One region of the Inquilinus sp. CA228 genome, then DNA from elsewhere that is predicted to be linked to it. Evidence: predicted binding sites of a transcription regulator. Region 1 holds the regulator's gene; the other holds the start of a gene.

Region 1 (7,309 bases):
GTCGCGGCAGCGTTTTCACCGTGCATCTGCCCGCCGCCCCAGGCGGCAAGCCGGTCGGCCGGGCCCTTCACAAAACTGTAACCGAATTGTCGTAAAAGCGTCGGTGGCGGCGACTATAGCCTGCACCCTGAAACGGCTTCGGCTGTTCGATCGCAGGCCTTCCGCCTTGCGGTTCATGCCATTCTGCGTGGAAAGGCTTCCCACATGAAAAAGACACTCGCCCTGGCCGTCCTCGCCCTGGCGGCCACCGCCGGCGTGGCCCAGGCGCGCGACCAGATCCAGGTTGCCGGTTCCTCGACCGTCCTGCCCTTCGCCAACGTCGTGGCCGAGGCCTTCGGCCAGGCCTTCTCCGGCAAGTTCAAGGCGCCGATCGTCGAGTCGGGCGGCACCGGCGGCGGCCTGAAGTCGTTCTGCACGGGCGTGGGCGAGACCACCATCGACATCGCCAACGCCTCGCGGGCGATCAACAAGGCCGAGTTCGAATCCTGCGTCAAGGCCGGTGTCAAGGACATCATCCAGGTCAAGATCGGCTATGACGGCATCGTCTTCGCCTCGATCGCCAGCGGTCCGAAGTTCACGCTGACCACCGCCCAGCTGTGGAAGGCGATCGCTGCCAAGGTGGTGGTCGACGGCAAGGTCGTCGACAACCCGTACAAGAGCTGGAAGGAGGTCGATGCGAGCCTTCCTGACCAGGCGATCCTGACCTTCGTCCCGGCCGAGAACCACGGCACCCGCGAGGTCTTCGTCGAGAAGGTGCTGACCGGCGGCTGCAACGCGGACGCGACCGCCAAGGCGCTCACCGGGGACGAGAAGAAGGCCGTCTGCGCCACCGTGCGCAAGGACGGGCTCTCGGTCGACATCGCCGGCGACTACACCGAGACGCTGGCGCGGATCCAGAGCAGCCAGAACGCGGTCGGCGTGTTCGGCCTGAGCTTCTACGAAGAGAACAAGGACAAGGTCCAGGTCGCGACCGTCAACGGCATCGTCCCGACCGCGGAGACCGTGGCCTCGGGCGAGTATCCGGTGTCGCGGCCGCTGTTCTTCTACGTCAAGAAGGCGCATCTCGGCTCGATCCCGGGCCTCAAGGAATACGTCACCTTCTTCCTCAGCGACCAGATGGTCGGTGACGAGGGCGCCCTGGTCGAGAAGGGCCTGATCCCGATGCCGGCGAACGAGCTGAAGGACCAGCGCAACGCCGCCAATGCCGGCACCACGCTGAGCATGTGATCGTCCGGCGGGGCCGCCCAGCGCGGCCCCGCCAATTTTTCTCTGGCGCGAGACAGATATGTCCCTGCCCGTGATCTTTGCTGTCATCCTGGTGCTGATGGCGGCCGGCTATCAGATCGGGCTTCGCCGCTCCGTCGCGGTGGCCGGCGGCCGCCCCGGCGATCTGCATTCCCGGCCGGGCGCCTATGGCGCCTATGTTGCGCTGTGGGCCGGTTTGCCGGCTCTGGTCCTGCTCGCGCTCTGGCTGATCTTCCAGCCCATCATCATCTCCGCGGTGGTCGACGGCATGCTGCCCGACACCGTGCGCAACCTGCCTTCCGACCAGCTCGGCCTGATCAAGGGATCGATCCAGAACCTGGCGGCAGGCGGCATCGTCTCCGGCGACGCCGAGCCCTACATGCGCGCCGCGGCGGACGAGATGATCCGCCTGCAGTCGCTCGGGCGGATGCTGATGATCGCCGCCGTCCTGGTCCTCGCCGCGGTCGGCGTGTTCTTCGCGCTCCGCCGCATCTCCAAGACCTTCCGGGCGCGCAACCGGGTCGAGACCGCCACGCTCGGCCTTCTGATCATCTGCTCCGGCATCGCCATCGTCACCACGATCGGCATCGTGCTGTCGATGCTGTTCGAGGCGCTGCACTTCTTCACCATGGTGCCGCCCCAGGACTTCTTCTTCGGCCTGGTCTGGGACCCGGGCTTCGCCGGGGCGGGCAGCGAGGAAGTCGCCGGCCGCTTCGGGCTCATCCCGGTGCTGTGGGGCACCATCTTCATCTCGGCCATCGCCATGCTGGTGGCGGTGCCGATCGGCCTACTGGCCGCGATCTACCTGTCGGAATACGCCGACCGGCGCGTCCGCGCCTGGATCAAGCCGATCCTGGAGATCCTCGCCGGCATCCCGACGGTGGTCTACGGCTTCTTCGCCCTGACCACGGTCGGCCCGTTCCTGCGCGACGCCGGCGCCGGGATCGGGCTCGATGTCTCGGCCACCAGCGCGCTCAACGCCGGGCTGGTGATGGGGATCATGATCATCCCCTTCGTCTCCTCGCTGTCCGACGACATCATCAACGCCGTCCCCCAGCGCCTGCGCGACGGGTCCTACGGCCTCGGCGCGACGCGGTCGGAGACGATCCGCCACGTGGTGCTGCCGGCGGCCCTTCCGGGCATCGTCGGCGCCGTCCTGCTGGCGGTCAGCCGCGCCATCGGCGAGACCATGATCGTGGTCATGGCGGCGGGCCTGGCCGCCAATCTGACGCTGAACCCGTTCGAATCCGTGACCACGGTCACGGTCAAGATCGTCAAGCAGCTGACCGGCGACCTGGCCTTCAACAGCCCGCAGGCGCTGGTCGCCTTCGCTCTGGGGCTGACCCTTTTCGTGGTCACGCTCTGCCTCAACATTGTCGCCCTGCAGATCGTGCGCAAATATCGGGAACACTATGAGTGAGGCAGACCTGATGAACGGTGCCCAGCCGCGCGCGGTGACCCACGTCACCAAGCAGGCCGCCTTCATGGCGAAGCTGAGGCGTCGGCACGCGGCGGAGGCGCGCTTCCGCCTCTATGGCATCGCCGCGATCGCGGTGGCGATCTGCTTCCTGGTCGTGCTGTTCATCTCGATCATCGGCCAGGGCTACACCGCCTTCACGCAGTCGGCGCTCCGGCTGGAGGTGACCTTCGATCCGGAGGTGATCGACCCGTCCGGCCAGCGCGATCCCACCGCCCTGATGACCGCCGATTACGACCAGATCGCGCGCGACGCCCTGCGCAAGCAGATCACCGTCGAGAGCGCGGCCGACCGCCGGAAGTCGAACGGCCTGCTCAGCCGCGGCGCGCCGATCGTGCTGCGCGACATGGTGCAGGCCGATCCGTCGGTCATCGGCTCCACCCGCACGGTCTGGGTCCCGGCGCATGGCGACGTCGACGCCCTGATCAAGGGCCAGATCTCCCGCGACCTGCCGGAGGCCCAGCGCCGCCTCGACGACCAGCAGACGGCCTGGGTCGACCAGCTGGCCGCGGCCGGCACGCTGGAGCGCCGCTTCAACTGGGCGCTGTTCACCTCCGGCGCGTCGAGCAATCCGGAGCTGGCCGGCATCGGCGTCGCCGCCCTCGGCTCGGCCTATATGATGCTGATCGTGCTGGCGCTGGCGCTGCCGATCGGCGTGCTGGCGGCGGTCTATCTCGAGGAGTTCGCCAGGAAGAACCGCTGGACCGACCTGATCGAAGTCAACATCAACAACCTCGCCGCGGTCCCGTCCATCGTGTTCGGTCTGCTCGGGCTGGCCGTCTTCATCAACTTCTTCGGCCTGCCGCGGTCGGCGCCGCTGGTCGGCGGCCTGGTGCTGACGCTCCTGACCCTGCCGACCATCATCATCACCACGCGCGCCTCGATCCGCGCGGTGCCGCCCTCGATCAAGCAGGCCGCGCTGGGCCTCGGCGCCTCGCGCATGCAGGCGATGTTCCATCACACCCTGCCGCTCGCGGCGCCCGGCATCCTGACCGGCACGATCCTCGGCCTGGCCCATGCGCTCGGCGAAACCGCGCCGCTGCTGATGATCGGCATGGTCGCCTTCGTGGTCGGCTACCCGGCCACGCCGCTCGACCCGGCCACGGCCCTGCCGGTGCAGGTCTACATGTGGTCCGGCGCGGCGGAGCGCGGCTTCGTCGAGCGGACCTCGGCCGGAATCATCGTCCTGCTCGTCTTCCTGATCATCATGAACAGCTTCGCGGTTTGGCTGCGCAGCAAGTTCGAACGCCGGTGGTGAACCCCATGACCGTGATCCAGACAATCGTCCCGCATGCCGCAAACCCGGCGGCCGCGGCCGGGTCGGCCCCGAAGATGGTGGCGCGCGACGTCAAGGTCTTCTACGGCCAGAAGGAGGCGCTGCACAGCGTCAGTGTCGACCTGCTGGAGAACGAGGTGCTGGCCTTGATCGGCCCCTCGGGTTGCGGCAAGTCCACCTTCCTGCGCTGCCTCAACCGCATGAACGACACGATCGACGGCGCCCGGGTCGAGGGCTCCATCATCCTCGACGGCGAGGACATCTACGACAAGCGGCTGGACGTGGTGCAGCTGCGCGCCCGGGTTGGCATGGTGTTCCAGAAGCCGAACCCATTCCCGAAGTCGATCTTCGACAACGTCTCCTACGGCCCGCGGATCCACGGTTTCGCCAGCCGCCGCGACGAGCTGGAGGCGATCGTCGAGAAGAGCCTGATCGGCGCCGGGCTGTGGAAGGAGGTCCGGGATCGGCTGGCCGAGCCCGGCACCGGCCTGTCCGGCGGCCAGCAGCAGCGCCTGTGCATCGCCCGCGCCATCGCCTGCAGCCCGGAGGTCATCCTGATGGACGAGCCCTGCTCGGCCCTGGACCCGATCGCGACCGCGCATATCGAGGAGCTGATCGACGAGCTGCGGCGCGAATACACCATAGCGATCGTCACCCACAACATGCAGCAGGCGGCCCGCGTCAGCCAGCGCACCGCCTTCTTCCATCTCGGCGACCTGGTCGAGGTCGGCGCCACCGAAGAGATCTTCACCAACCCGCGGGACGAGCGGACCCAGGGCTACATCACCGGCCGCTTCGGCTGACCTCGGCCCCGACCGACCCGCCCACCAACAACCGGAACCGCCGTTCATGTCCAGCGAGCACATCGTCAAATCCTTCGACCAGGAACTGGAGACGCTGCGCCGCACCATCGTGCAGATGGGTGGCCTGGCCGAAAGCCAGCTCGAGTTGGCGATCCAGGCCGTGGTCCGCCGCGACGCCGACCTCGCCGGCCGGGTGATGCGCAGCGACGAGCAGATGGACGCCTATGAGGCGTCCATCGACTCCGTGGCGATCCGGTCTCTGGCGCTGCGCCAGCCGATGGCGGTCGATCTGCGCGAGGTGGTCTCGGCGCTCCGCATCGCCTCGGACCTGGAGCGGATCGGCGACTACTCCGCCAACATCGCCAAGCGGTCCCTGGCCCTGGCCCAGGTGCCGATGGTCCGGCCGGTGATGGCGCTGCCGCGCATGGGCCGGATGGTGCAGCAGATCATCAAGGACGTGCTCGACGCCTACACCGAGCGCGACCTGGAGAAGGCGCTGTCGGCCTGGCGCCAGGATGAATCGGTCGACGACCTCTACACCAGCATGTTCCGCGAGACCCTCACCTACATGATGGAGGATCCGCGCAACATCACCCCCTGCACCCATCTCCTGTTCATCGCCAAGAACATCGAGCGGATCGGCGACCACGCCACCAACATCGCCGAGCTGATCCACTTCCTGCTCACAGGCAAGCCGGTGACGGATGTGCGGCCGAAGGGCGACGCCAGTTCCTTCACCGTCGTCACCCCCGAGGCCAAGCCGGAGGAGAACGCATGAGGGCCGGCATCCAGCCGCTGGTTCTGGTGGTCGAGGACGAAGTCGACCTCGTCACCCTCCTGACCTACAACCTCGAGCGCGAAGGCTTCCGCGTCCTCGCCGCCTATGACGGCGAAGAGGCGCTGCTGCTGGCCAGCGAGCAGCGGCCGGACCTGGTGCTGCTCGACTGGATGCTGCCGCATCTCTCCGGCATCGAGGTCTGCCGCCAGCTGCGCCGCGGCGCCAAGACCCGCGACATCCCGGTGATCATGCTGACCGCGCGGGGCGAGGAGGGGGACCGCGTCCGCGGCCTCGATTCCGGCGCCGACGACTACGTCGCCAAGCCGTTCTCGACGCCGGAGCTGATGGCCCGGATCAAGGCGGTGCTGCGCCGCACCTCGCCGTCCAGCGCCGGCGACATCCTCAGCTACGCCGATCTCAGCATGGATCTCGGCGGCCACCGCGTCCGCCGCGGCAACCGCGACGTCCATCTCGGCCCGACCGAGTTCCGCCTGCTGCGCCACTTCATGCAGCATCCCGGCCGGGTGTTCAGCCGCGAGCAGTTGCTCGACATCGTCTGGGGCCACGACGTCTATGTCGAGCCGCGCACCGTCGACGTCCATATCCGCCGCCTGCGCAAGGCGCTGAACGACGACAGCGAGATCGACCTGATCCGCACCGTTCGCTCCGCCGGCTACTCGCTGGACGTCCAGGCGCAGGCCTGAGCCCGGGAACTCTCTGCAAAGACAGACGGTTGTCCCGACGAACGGCACGGAGGTGTCGAATGAGCAAGGATTCCTGGCTGTATGTCCGGTTGTGGTTCCGCTCGCCGCTGAAGGTCGCGGCCTGGGCGCCGTCCGGCCCCGCCGTGGCCCGCGCCTTCGCCCGGCACATCGACCCCCGCTGCAGCGACCCGGTGCTCGAGCTCGGTGCCGGCACCGGCAGCCTCACCGAAGGGTTGCTGGCAACCGGGCTGCCGCCGCAGAAGCTGGTGGTGGTCGAGAAGATGCCCGAATTCTGCACCGTGCTGCGCCGGCGCTTCCCCGGCGTCACGGTGCTGGAGGGCGACGTGGCCGAGATCGGCCCGATGCTGGACGCGGCGGGGATCCGCCGGCTGTCGATGGTGGCGTCCAGCCTGCCGATAATCTGGTTCCCGCTCGATCTGCAGCGGCAGATCATCGACGCCGCCTTTGCCCGCATGGGGCGGTCGGGGCGCTTCCTGCAGCTGACCAACCAGATCCTGTCGCCGCTGCCGCGGCGCAAGCTGGGGCTGCAGGGCCGGATGGTCGATTTCGTCTGGCGCAACCTGCCGCCGCTCGGCGCCTGGAGCTATCGCCGCCCCGCCGGCCTGCCCGACGCGGCCTGAGACCGGCGCACCCGGCCTCCCAAAGAAAAAGCCCGCGCCACCCTTCGGCGGCGCGGGCTTTCTTGTGAGCAGACGGTCAGTTGCCCGGTGCGCTCGGCACGAACCAGCCGGTGGGCAGGCCGTTGGACTGGCGCCGCGGCTCGCCGGCGTCGGCGACCTGCTGCGGCGCCGGGGCGCGCGCGGGCTTGGCCGACGCGGCGACGCGGACCGGCGGGGCGTCGGGGATCGGCGCCATCCGGGTCGGCGCCACCGCCGCGCGGGGCGTCGGCACATCCGGGATCGGCGCCATGCGCACCGGCGCCGGACGGACGACCGGGGCTGCGGCGGCGACCTGGGTGCTGCCGTCGGGGATCGGGGCCATCCGCACCGGGGCCGGGGCGACCTG
Region 2 (7,309 bases), on a different contig from region 1:
TCCCGCCTTCTCGGCCACCCGCGCCGTGGTGAAGCGCTGGGCGCCCTCCTTCGCCAAAACCTGAACAGCGGCCTCCAGGATCGCGGCGACGAGATCGGCCGAACGAGCCTGCTGGGGCTGCTTTCGCAAGGAAATCCGGGCGTTTCGGCGATCGGTCATGGCGGGCCGGGGCAACGCGAATAGGGAACCTGACGAATTAGTCGTATTTCTGGTCCGGCACAAGCAATCCCCGACCGGAGACCGGCATGACCACCCTGACAACCACCCCGCTCGCCCCCCTGCTGGAGCGCCTGTTCGACGAGGCCGAGGCGGCATCGCCGGCGGCGAGCCCCGCCGTGGCCGATCTCTCCGCCGAGGAGCGAGCGCGCCTGATGCGGAGCAAGACCGAGTATCTCGAGCTCTACGGGCGCCTGAAGGACTTCCCCCTCCCGGTCTCGCGGGAGACCGGCGCGCTGCTGTACATGCTGGCGCGCGGCTGCGGCGCGCGGACGATCGTCGAGTTCGGAACCTCCTTCGGCATCTCGACCCTGCACCTCGCCGCGGCCCTGCGCGACAATGGCGGCGGCCGCCTGATCACCAGCGAGTTCGAGCCGTCCAAGGTGGCGCGGGCTCAGGCGAACCTGACGGCCGGTGGTCTCGCCGACCTGGTGGAGATCCGGGTGGGCGACGCCCTGCAGACGCTGCGCACCGACCTCCCCGACACCATCGACCTGCTGCTGCTCGACGGCGCCAAGGCGCTCTATCCCGAGATCCTGGGCCTGGTGGAGAGCCGGCTGAGACCGGGCGCCTGCATCGTCGCCGACAACGCCGATGACAGCCCCGACTACCTGGCGCTGGTGCGCTCGCCCGCCAGCGGCTACCTGTCGACGCCGTTCGGCGAGGATGTCGAGCTGTCGATGCGGATCGGCTGAGGCCGATCCTATCGGCCCGGCGGCGCCGCCGGGCCTAAGCCGGCACCATCGCCTCGATCTCGGATTCCGGGAGGCCGACGGATGCCGCGGCGGCGCGGATGTCGCCCCAGGTCGCATCGTCGACCGGGATGCCTTCGGCGGCCCGGCGCCGGCGGGTCGCGGCCTCGACCTCGCCCGGCAGCAGCACCGGCGCCGCCGGATCGGCCGGCGGCGACCCCTTCACCCAATCGCAGAACCGCAGGATCTCTGTAGTGTAGGCGGCGTGGTCCGGCAGCCGGTTCACGTCGATGGCGATGCTGGTCATGGTGTTCTCCAGCACCGTGACGCCGGGGGCGGTGCAGCCGCCGCCCGACAGCGCGCCGGACAGGATGTCGGTCAGGATGTTCAGGCCGGCGCCGCGGTGCCCGCCGAAGGGCAGGATCGCGCCGCCGGCGTAGAAATCGGCCGGATCGGTGGTCGGCTGCCCGGCCTTGTCGACGATGATGCCCGGCCCGACCGGCTCGCCCTTGTTCTTCGCCACCAGCAGCTTGCCCTCGGCGGTCATGGCGGTGGTGATGTCGAGCAGGATCGGGTCGCGGCCCTCGACCGGCACGCAGACCGCCATCGGACTCGGCGACAGGCGCCGGTCGCTGCCGCCGAACGGCGTCACCATCAGCCCGAGGCCGGTGGTGTTCAGGAAGTGCAGCGAGACCAGGCCGTGCCCGGCCAGCCGCTCGGCCCAGTCGCCCAGGCGGCCGAGATGGCCGGACCGGCGGATGGTGACCAGCGCGATGCCATGCGCCTTGGCGCGTTCGGCCAGCAGGTCGGTCGCCTGCTCGCCGATGGTCTGGCCGAAGCCGAACTGCCCGTCGACGACCAGCAGGCTACCGCCGTCGAAGACCAGATCGGCGCTGCGGCCGGGGAAGACCGTGCCGGCGCGGAGGAAGTCGATGTAGCGCCTGGTGCGCACCACGCCGTGCGAGTCATGGCCGCAGAGGTTGCTGTCGACGAGATGGCGGGCGATGCGCCCCGCCTCCTCCGCCCCGCAGCCGCCGGCGGCGAAGATCCGCTCCACGACCTGGGTCAGAGGCCCGGCCCCGATCAGCCGCATGATGTCCTCCCCGTGCTGTTGCTTTTGCCGGGCATTATAGCGGCCGGCCGGGACGTGGCGACCAGCGACCTTCGCCCCTGCGCCAGCAGAAAGACCCTCCTCATCGCTCTGGTGCGAGAGGCATGGCTGAAGAGCTTCACACCCAGAACCGCGGCCAAGCTGAATCGATCGAGTGAGGCATTTTCAGATATCCGAAATACCAATGTCATGAATATCGCGTAGATACTGCTGAAGACGCCGGACGATCTCCCGAAGACGGGATGATTTCTTCGAATCTCGGCGCGACAACTGACGAATTCATATAGACCTTTGGGATCAAGGTCTATGGATCAGGAAGGTCGGCAGATGCTGCAGCTCGGCGGGGTGACGAAGCGCTATGGATCCGTGGCCGCGGTCGACGCGGTCACCCTGGACGTCCCCCGCGGGCAGATGGTCGGCGTGATCGGCAGCTCCGGCGCCGGCAAGTCGACGCTGCTGCGCCTGGTCAACCGGCTGGTCGAGCCCAGCGGCGGCCGCCTCCTGTTCGAAGGCACCGACATCGGCGCCCTGCGCGGCGCGGCGCTGCGGGCCTGGCGCGCCCGATGCGCCATGATCTTCCAGCAGTTCAACCTGGTGAACCGGCTCGACGTCCTGACCAACGTCCTGATCGGCCGGGTCAGCGCCAGCGGCACGCTGCCGGTGATGTTCAAGCATTTCTCGCAGGCCGAGCGCGGCATGGCGGCCCGGGCGCTGGACCGGCTGGACCTGCTGCCGCAGGCGCTGCAGCGCGCCGACACCCTGTCCGGCGGCCAGCAGCAGCGCGTGGCGATCGCCCGGGCGCTGGTGCAGTCGCCCGAGATCATCCTGGCCGACGAGCCGATCGCCTCGCTGGACCCGCGCAACGCCCGGATGGTGATGGACGCGCTGCGCCGGATCAACCGCGAGGACGGCATCACCGTGCTGTGCAACCTGCACACGCTGGAGACGGCGCGGCGCTATTGCGACCGCATCGTCGGCATGGCGGCCGGGCGGGTGGTGTTCGACGGCGCCCCGGCCGAGCTGACCGCCGCCCGGGTCCAGGCGATCTACGGCCGCGGCAATGACGAGGCGGTCGACGAGAGCCTGACCGACACCATCCCCGCGGCGGCCCCCCGGCCGGCCGCGACCCGGCCGCAACCGGCCTTCGCCCATTGACGACCCTGTCCGGAGAGACCCCATGCCGATCGCTTCCCTGCGGCGCCGCCTGGCCCTGGCCGCCGCCCTCGCCCTCGCCGCTTTGGCCACCCTGCCGGCCAAGGCCGACGACTGGCGCCAGCAGTATCCGGAGCTGCGCTTCGGCATCGCCAGCGGCGAGAACGAGAAGGACTCGGTCGCCCGCTACGAGCCCTTCGCCGCCTATCTCAGCCGCAAGCTGGGCGTGCCGGTGACGATCACCCGCGGCACCGACTATGCCGCCGTGGTCGAGGCGCTGCGCGCGAACCAGGCCGAATTCGCCACCATCGGCCCGGCCAACTACGCCCTGGCCCGCAAGGTCATGGGCGACCGGATCAGGCCGGTCGCGGTGACGCAGGAGCTGGACGGCGCCACCGGCTATCATTCGGTGATCGCGGTCCGCGCCGACAGCCCGTATCAGAGCCTGCAGGACCTGAAGGGCAAGTCGCTGGCCTATGCCGACCCGAACTCGACCTCGGGCTATGCCGTGCCGCTCTATTTCATGAAGAAGAACGGCATCGACCCGGACACCTTCTTCAGCACCACCGCCTTCTCCGGCAGCCACGAGCTCGGCATCATCGCCCTCTTGAACGGCACCTTCGAGGCCGCGGCCACCCACTGGACCAATGCCGAGCGCGGCAACATCCAGCGCATGGAGGAGAAGGGGATGATCCCCAAGGGCTCCACGCGCATCATCTGGACCTCGGACCTGATCCCGAACTCGCCCTGGGTGGTCCGCACCGACCTGCCGCAGGAGCTGCAGGACGCCTTCACCGAGGCGCTGTTCGCCTTCCCGAAGGAGGATCCGGAGGCGCAGAAGCAGCTCAGCGACGGCAAGTGGTCGGCCTTCGTCCCGGCGAAGCACGAGGACTATCTCGACGTCATCGCCATCACCGAGATGAACGCGGCCGAGCGCCGCCGCCGCGGCTCCTGAGCGGCGCGCGATGACCGACCGCCCCGGGACGATCGACGGCTTCGAACGCGGCTATCGCCGGCAGCAGGCGGAGAAGCGGCTGCGCACGCTGGGCTTCGGCCTGGTGCTGGCCGCGGCGCTGGTCGCCTCCGCCATCGTCGGCCAGGTCGACCTGGGGCGCTTGGCGACCGGCCTGCCGCAGGCCTGGGCCTATATCTGGGGCACAGTGCCGACGCTGCGTGTCGAAACCCTCGGGGCCGATCTGGGCGAATGGTACTGGGGGCTCGGCTCCTGGCTGCGCCTGTTGGCCGAGACCGTGCTGATGGGCTTCACCGGCACGGTGCTGGGCGGTGTGGCCGGGCTGCTGCTGTGCTTCCCGGCCTCGCGCAACCTGGTGCAGGGCCGCGTGCTGCACTTCGCCAGCCGGCGGCTGCTGGAGGTGGCGCGGACGGTGCCGGAGCTGGTCTACGCCCTGATCTTCGTCTACGCCTTCGGCCTCGGCCCCTTCGCCGGCGTGCTGGCGATCGCGGTCCACACCGCCGGATCGCTGGGCAAGCTGTTCGCCGAGGTGAACGAGAATGTCGACCCCGGGCCGATCGAGGGCGTCCGCGCCGCGGGCGGCACCTGGGCGATGATCATGCGGCTGGCGGTGCTGCCGCAGGTGCTGCCGAACTTCGCCAGCTACGCGCTGCTGCGGCTCGAGATCAATGTCCGCTCCGCCTCGGCGATCGGCATCGTCGGCGCCGGCGGCATCGGCGAGGAGCTGTACCTGTCGGTGCGCCAGTTCGAATACCCCGACATCAGCGCGATCCTGCTGCTGATCATCGCCATGGTGTCGATCATCGATCTCGGCTGCGAGGCGGTGCGCCACCGCCTGATCGGCCACGACGCGCTCAGGGTGGTGTGACATGGCCCAGCAGGCGATCCTGACCGAGGCGGAGCTGGCGGCGCTGCAGGCCGCCCATCCGCGGCTGTTCCGGCGCTCCACCGCCGAACGGGCGCGGAGCTGGGGCGCCTGGCTCGGCGTCTTCGCTTTGTTCGGCCTCGGCCTGTGGTGGATCGACGCCTCGCCGGCGCGGATCTGGGGCGGGCTGTCGAAGCTGGGCTTCCTGGTCCGCCTGATGCTGCCGCCGTCGGATGGCGGCGCCGCCTGGGACTTCTCCTATGCGCTGCTGGAGACGCTGGCGATGGCCTTCCTCGGCACCCTGCTGGCGGTGGTCGCCGCGGTGCCGCTGGGCTTCCTCGGCGCCCGCAACATCGTGCCGAACTGGGTGTTCCATTTCAGCCTGCGCCGGCTGTTCGACGGCTTCCGCGGCATCGACACGCTGGTCTGGGCGCTGATCTTCGTCAGCGCCGTCGGCATGGGGCCTTTCGCCGGCATCCTGGCGATCGCCTTCAGCGACGTCGCGGTGCTGGCGAAGCTGTATGCCGAGGCGATCGAGGGCGCCGACCGCCGGCCGGTCGAGGGCGTGCGGGCGGCCGGGGCCAACGGGCTGCAGTCGCTGCGGCTGGCGGTGCTGCCGCAGGTGCTGCCGCTGATGCTGAGCCACGCGCTCTACTTCTTCGAATCCAACACCCGCTCGGCCGCCATCCTCGGCATCGTCGGCGCCGGCGGCATCGGCCTGCAGCTGTCCGAGCGCATCCGCATCAACAACTGGGACGAGGTGCTGTTCATCATCCTGATGATCCTGGCGACGGTGGCGGTGATCGACGCCGCGTCGCGCCGGATCCGGATGGCGATCATCCGCCCCCCGGCCCGGCGCGGCTGACCGCCGGCTAGGACCGTCCGTCCGCCTGCCGTGCCCGGTCAGGTCGCGAACAGCGAGCGCAGCGTCCCTTCCAGGTCGGGTTCGGGGCTGGAGCAGACGCCGATGATGGTCGCGTCGCCTTCGCCCACCGAGATGTACGCATGGCCCATGGTGCTGTCGATGTAGATGCTGCCGCCCTTCTCCAGCCGCACCGGGGCGTAGTGGTCGGTGTGCACCACGATCGCGCCCTCGAGGACGTAGATGAACTCCTCCCCCGAATGGCGCACCAGCGGGCCGAACTCGGCGATGTCGCGAACCTTGACCCTGGCGACCACCGGCACCATCCGCTTCCGCTGCAGCTCGGTGCAGAGATACAGGTAGTCGTAGTTCGGCGTGACCTGCAGCAGCCCCTCCCCCGGCCGGCTGATCGACCGCCGGGCCAGCGCCGTCTCGGATCCCGTCGGCGGCGCCAGCAGCTCGGCCAGGTTGATGCCCAGCCCCTCGCTGATCTGCAGCAGCTTGTCATAGGTCAGCGACATCTGGTCGTTCTCGACCTTCGACAGGGTCGAGACCGCGACCCCGGTCCGCTGGTTGACGTCCTGCAGCGTCCAGCCGTGCCGACGCCGCAGCGCCCTCAGGCATTCCCCGAGCTTGGGCTGGTTGGACATGCGCGGACCCGGACAATGGTTGGTCGATCACCCTATGTCGAGGGATGGTCTTATCGCAAGAACCACGAATTTTCCGATGCGGCAAACTATTTGACACAACCACTATCGCTCCGCAGTCTTCGGCCAAAGGAGGCTGCCGGATGGATGTCGTCGACATCGCCGTGATCGGGGGAGGCATCGCCGGCGCGTCGCTGGCCCGGGCCGCCGCAGATGGCCGCCGGGTGCTGCTGCTGGAGCGCGAGAGCCAGCCCGGCACCCACTCCAGCGGCCGGTCCGCCGCCCTGTTCTCCGAGACCTACGGCAATGCCGTGGTGCGTGCCCTGTCGATCGGCAGCCGCGACTTCCTGCTGGCCCCGCCGGAGGATTTCGCCGGCTTCGTCCTGACCCGCCCGCGCGGCGCCATGCATGTCGGCCGGCCCGGCCAGGAGACGGCGATCCGCAGCCGGGCGGAAGCGCTGGCGGCCCTGGTCCCGAGCGTGCGCGAGATCGGCCCCGCCGACGCCGCCGCCTGGGTGCCGGTGCTGCAGCCGCACAGCGTCGCCGGCGCGGTGTTCGAGCCGGAGGCGCTGGACCTCGACACCAACGGCCTGCTGCAGGGGTCGCTGCGCGGCCTGCGCCGGCGCGGCGGCGAAGTGCGCACCGAGGCCGAGGTCATGGCGCTGGCGCCGCTGCCGGGGGGCGGCTGGCGGATCGAGACCACGACCGGCGCGGTCGAGGCCGGCATCGTGGTCAATGCCGCAGGGGCGTGGGCTGACGTGATCGCCACCCTGGCCGGGGTCGCGCCGGTC

Evidence for each region. The regulator PhoB, encoded in region 1, activates phosphate uptake and scavenging genes when phosphate is short. The targets are predictions, from matches to a motif close to TNTCATAAAACTGTCA.
Region 2: phnC (phosphonate ABC transporter ATP-binding protein) is a predicted target of PhoB. The motif match lies at 2,183-2,198, and genes of this name have one in related genera.

What each region holds. Positions count from the first base shown of each region.
Region 1 covers NZ_JBQJIK010000088.1:23,494-30,802, forward strand. Annotated here, with positions in the region: gene ACTOWL_RS32025 (ATP-binding protein) at 1-95, shown strand, start outside; gene ACTOWL_RS32030 (substrate-binding domain-containing protein) at 205-1,227, shown strand; gene pstC (phosphate ABC transporter permease subunit PstC) at 1,286-2,665, shown strand; gene pstA (phosphate ABC transporter permease PstA) at 2,676-3,980, shown strand; gene pstB (phosphate ABC transporter ATP-binding protein PstB) at 3,986-4,801, shown strand; gene phoU (phosphate signaling complex protein PhoU) at 4,848-5,579, shown strand; gene phoB (phosphate regulon transcriptional regulator PhoB) at 5,576-6,283, shown strand; gene ACTOWL_RS32060 (class I SAM-dependent methyltransferase) at 6,343-6,924, shown strand; gene ACTOWL_RS32065 (transglycosylase SLT domain-containing protein) at 7,001-7,309, opposite strand, start outside.
Region 2 covers NZ_JBQJIK010000015.1:84,054-91,362, reverse strand. Annotated here, with positions in the region: gene ACTOWL_RS09735 (TetR family transcriptional regulator) at 1-129, opposite strand, end outside; gene ACTOWL_RS09730 (O-methyltransferase) at 246-911, shown strand; gene ACTOWL_RS09725 (Ldh family oxidoreductase) at 946-2,001, opposite strand; gene phnC (phosphonate ABC transporter ATP-binding protein) at 2,326-3,174, shown strand; gene phnD (phosphonate ABC transporter substrate-binding protein) at 3,197-4,126, shown strand; gene phnE (phosphonate ABC transporter, permease protein PhnE) at 4,137-5,012, shown strand; gene phnE (phosphonate ABC transporter, permease protein PhnE) at 5,014-5,874, shown strand; gene ACTOWL_RS09700 (helix-turn-helix domain-containing protein) at 5,913-6,521, opposite strand; gene ACTOWL_RS09695 (NAD(P)/FAD-dependent oxidoreductase) at 6,662-7,309, shown strand, end outside.